Regions from separate parts of the Microbispora sp. NPDC049125 genome, predicted to be linked through region 1. Evidence: riboswitches for the same ligand, from Rfam matches in the RefSeq annotation. Region 1 holds a riboswitch; the other holds the start of a gene.
What was found. Region 1 has a riboswitch for glycine ahead of gcvT (glycine cleavage system aminomethyltransferase GcvT). Riboswitches for the same ligand answer to the same signal wherever they lie in the genome.

Region 1 (2,198 bases):
TTGGTGTAGCTCAGCTCGTCGGGGATGCTGCTCACTTGGTCCTCCTGTAGAACGGCAGGTCGACGACGTCGACGGGTTCGTGACTACCACGGATGTCCACCGCCAGGCCTCCGCGCTCCAGGGCGGCCCCGGACACGTACGCCATCGCGATGGGCCGCCCGAGCGACTGGGACGGCGCGCCGCTGGTCACCTCGCCGACGACGGCGCCGTCGAGAGTCACCTGATACCCGTGGCGGGGCACCCGGCGCCCACGGGCGACCAGTCCGGCGAGCCTGCGGCCGGAGCCCGCCGATTCGGTCTCCACGGCATCGGCGATTTTGGCGAGCGCGGCCCTGCCGACGAAGTCGCCAGGCTTGTCGAACCGCACCACCCGGCCGAGCCCCGCGTCGAACGGCGTCGTCTCCACACTGAGTTCGTTGCCGTAGAGCGGCATGCCCGCCTCCAGGCGCAGCGTGTCGCGGGCCGAGAGGCCGGCGGGGATCAGCCCGGCCGCCGCGCCCGCCTCCGCCAGGGCGTTCCACAGCGTGACGGCGTCCTGCGCGCGGGCGAACAGCTCGAACCCGTCCTCGCCCGTGTAGCCGGTCCGGGCGATCAGCGTCTCCACCCCGGCCACTCCGCCGGGCAGGATCGCGTAGTACTTGAGGCCGTCGAGCTCGGCGTCGGTCAGGCCGCGCAGGATCTCGGCGCTTCTGGGCCCCTGCACCGCGACCAGCGCGTACTCCTCGGACCTGTCCTCCACCCGGGCGTCGTACGGCGCGGCGCGTTCGGCGAGCTCACGCGCGACCATGGCGTAGTTGGAGGCGTTGGCGACGACCATGAACTCCTCGTCGCCGAGGCGGTAGACGATGAGGTCGTCGAGGATGCCGCCCTCTTCGTTCACGATCATCGTGTAGCGGGCGCGGAGCGGCTCCAGCGCGCTCAGATGGCCGACCAGCGCGTAGTCCAGCGCCGTGCTCGCCTGCGGCCCGGAGACGAAGATCTCTCCCATGTGGGACAGGTCGAACAGCCCGGCGGCCGTGCGTACGGCGGTGTGCTCGGCGGACTCGCTGCCGTACCGCAGGGGCATCAGCCACCCGGCGAAGTCGGTCAGGGTCGCGCCAAGGCTTTCGTGGACCCCGCGCAGCGGGGTGGATCGGGACATGATCGCACCTCGGGAAGGACGGATGCTGCGTCGGACATTGGGCATCCTCCCCCTCTGTCATCGGCGCCTGAGAGTTTCGCCCGGTATTTGCCGGACTTTCACCTTCGGCGAGGCCTCGCGGCCTTCTTTCCAGAGGTCACCTGGCCCGCACGGTCCTTTGCCTTGAGAGGTTCGCGGGGAGGGCTTGCTCCTTCAGGGGCCCTGACCGGCTGCCAGGACGCTCTCCCGCACGGGATCACTGGTGTCCTGCCAGCGTAGTGGGTCGCCGCCGATCTCGGAACTCCGGGGATGGTGGGCTCCATAGGAGTCAGACGTCCCATCCCTGCGGCGTACGCGTGGCACCGGCCGCCCGACCGTCCGGATTCTCGAACTCTGGGTAATCGGATAGTAGCTTTCGGTAATGTGATCGCCATGCCCGGCATTGATCACGAGATGCCCATCGACCTGATTCACAATCGGCCGATCACCGCCGTCGAGCTGTTGCGCCACGCCGCCGGCATCGAGCCGCCGGCTTTCGCCTCGGCGCGGGTCGAGGCGGTGGACTGCACGCAGCTGGCCCCGGTCGAGTACCGCGCGGACTCGGTGGTGGTGCTGCGCGACGCGGCGGACACGCCCCTCATGGCGCTGATCGTCGAAGTGCAGCAACGCCGGGACGCGCACAAGCGGTTCAGCTGGCCGGTGTACGTCACGGTGCTGCGTGCCCGGCTGAAGTGCCCGACCGCGCTGATCGTCATCTGCCCGGACCGGTCGGTGGCCGACTGGAGCGAGCACACGATCACGCTGGGGCCTGGCGGCGCCCTCACCCCGATCGCCGTCCCTCCTGGCCGCATCCCGCTCATCACCGATCGGGAGCAGGCGCGCGCCTGTCCCGAGCTGGCCGTACTTTCGGCCATCGCGCACGGCGACGAGACCGAGACCGGGCCTGTTCTTGAAGCCATGCTGGCCGGGCTGGAGACCTTGGACCGGGACCAGGCGACGCTATATTTGAGCTACGTGTTCACCGTGCTACCGAGTGTGGCACGCAAGCACCTGGAGGAGATCGTGACCGCCACGAGCC
Region 2 (2,198 bases), on a different contig from region 1:
TCGACACCGGGGTGTCCCTCCAGCAGATACGCACCGCCGTACGGCACCTGCGAGATCGCGGGGTCAACGACCTGGCGCAGATCACCTTGATGAGCGACGGCGTGAGCGTCTACGAGTGCACGTCGGCCGACGAGGTGATCGACCTGCTCCAGGGCGGCCAGGGCGTGTTCGGCATCGCGCTCGGGCGGGTCTGGCGCGAGGTGGAGGGATCGCTCGCCGAGCTGCCCGGTGAGCGCGCGGAGGCCGCCTGCGACGCGGAGGGGGACCATCCCTCGGACGAGCTGGCCCGCAGGCGTAAGGCACGCAAGACCGGTTAGACGGCACGTACGACGTACGACCCGGGCGGCTTCGGCGCACGCCGGCCCGGAGGACGGATCCCTGGAGCTGAAGGCACGCTACCCGGATCGTCCCGCGATATTCCTCTGTCACCTCCTTTGACCTGGGTGCACCCGGGGGGAGGTGCGTCGCTCCCGATATCGGGTACGGGTAGAGTGGTTCAGGCCGATGACCTCGTGCGGGAGAGATCCCTGTCACCAGGGGCGCCGAAGGAGCAACCTCCCCGGAATCTCTCAGGCACCCGGTACCGCACGGACGAGGCGACTCTGAAAAGCAGGCCACCAAGCCAGGTGGACCTCACCGAAGGGGAAAGCCGGGCGACAGGCCCGGTGAAGCTCTCAGGTCCGATGACAGAGGGGGAGACCGCACCACGACCGGCCCTTCCATGGGGGCGTACCGGTCGCGCAGGTCTCGACCCGTCCAGGAGGCCCCTGTCATGACCGATCGTTCGACGCTCCGCGAGCTGGCCGCCCCGCCGTTCTCCACCCGCCACATCGGCCCGTCCGACGCCGATCGCGCCCGGATGCTGGAGGCTGTCGGCTACGAGTCCGTGGCCGACCTGGTGGCCGTCGCCGTTCCCGAGGCGATCCGCACGAGCCGCCCGCTCGGCCTGCCGGAGGCGGCGAGCGAGGCCGAGGCCCTGGCCGAGCTGCGCGCCCTGGCCGCCGGGAACCGCGTGCTCACCTCGATGATCGGCCTTGGCTACCACGACACGATCACCCCCGGCGTGATCCTGCGCAACGTGCTGGAGAGCCCGGGCTGGTACACCGCATACACCCCCTATCAGCCGGAGATCTCCCAGGGCCGGCTGGAGGCGCTGCTCAACTTCCAGACCGTCGTCTCCGACCTCACCGGGCTGCCCGTCGCGGGGGCGTCCCTGCTGGACGAGGCGACGGCGGCGGCCGAGGCGATGACGCTGGCCCGGCGGGCCACCAAGGCGAAGACCGACGTCTTCGTGGTCGACGTGGACGCCCTGCCGCAGACGAAGGCCGTGCTGGCGACCCGCGCCGAGCCCCTGGGGATCACGCTCGTCGAGGCGGACCTCGCCGGCGACCTGCCCGAGTGCTTCGGCGTCCTCGTGCAGTACCCGGGCGCGAGCGGGCGCGTCGCCGACTTCCGCGCCGTGGCCGAGCGGGCCCACGCCCAGGGGGCGCTGCTGGTCGCCGCCGCCGACCTGCTGGCGCTGACCCTGCTGGCGTCGCCGGGCGAGCTGGGCGCCGACATCGCGGTCGGCTCCTCCCAGCGGTTCGGCGTGCCGCTCGGGTTCGGCGGCCCGCACGCCGCCTACATGTCCGTACGGGAGGGGCTGCAGCGGCAGATGCCGGGCAGGCTGGTCGGGGTGTCGGTCGACGCCGACGGCCGCTCCGCCTACCGCCTCGCCCTGCAGACCCGCGAGCAGCACATCCGCCGGGAGAAGGCCACCAGCAACATCTGCACGGCGCAGGTCCTGCTGGCGGTCATCGCCTCCATGTACGCCGTCTACCACGGCCCTGACGGCCTGCGCCGGATCGCCCAGCGGACCCACCGGCACGCCGCCGTCCTGGCGGCCGGGCTGCGCGACGCCGGCGTGGAGGTCGTCCACGAGGAGTTCTTCGACACCGTGCTGGCCCGGGTGCCCGGCCGTGCGGCCGAGGTCGTCGCGGCCGCCGCGGAAGCCGGGATCAACCTTCGCCACGTCGACGGCGACCACGTGGCGATCGCCTGCGACGAGAAGACCGCCGTCGCCCACCTGCTCGCCGTGTGGGCGGCCTTCACCGGCTCCCGGGCGGTCGCGGAATCCACGGTGGAGGACATCGACCGCGCGACCCCGGACGCCCTTCCCGCCGCCCTGTCGCGGACGTCGGACTTCATGACCCACCCGG

Region 2: another riboswitch for glycine. It lies ahead of gcvP (aminomethyl-transferring glycine dehydrogenase); the one in region 1 lies ahead of gcvT (glycine cleavage system aminomethyltransferase GcvT).

The regions. Positions count from the first base shown of each region.
Region 1 covers NZ_JBEZDW010000035.1:29,606-31,803, reverse strand. Annotated here, with positions in the region: gene gcvH (glycine cleavage system protein GcvH) at 1-35, opposite strand, end outside; gene gcvT (glycine cleavage system aminomethyltransferase GcvT) at 32-1,141, opposite strand; glycine riboswitch at 1,282-1,379, opposite strand; gene AB0B72_RS31125 (hypothetical protein) at 1,553-2,198, shown strand, end outside.
Region 2 covers NZ_JBEZDW010000004.1:119,937-122,134, forward strand. Annotated here, with positions in the region: gene AB0B72_RS06380 (MerR family transcriptional regulator) at 1-317, shown strand, start outside; glycine riboswitch at 506-596, shown strand; gene gcvP (aminomethyl-transferring glycine dehydrogenase) at 773-2,198, shown strand, end outside.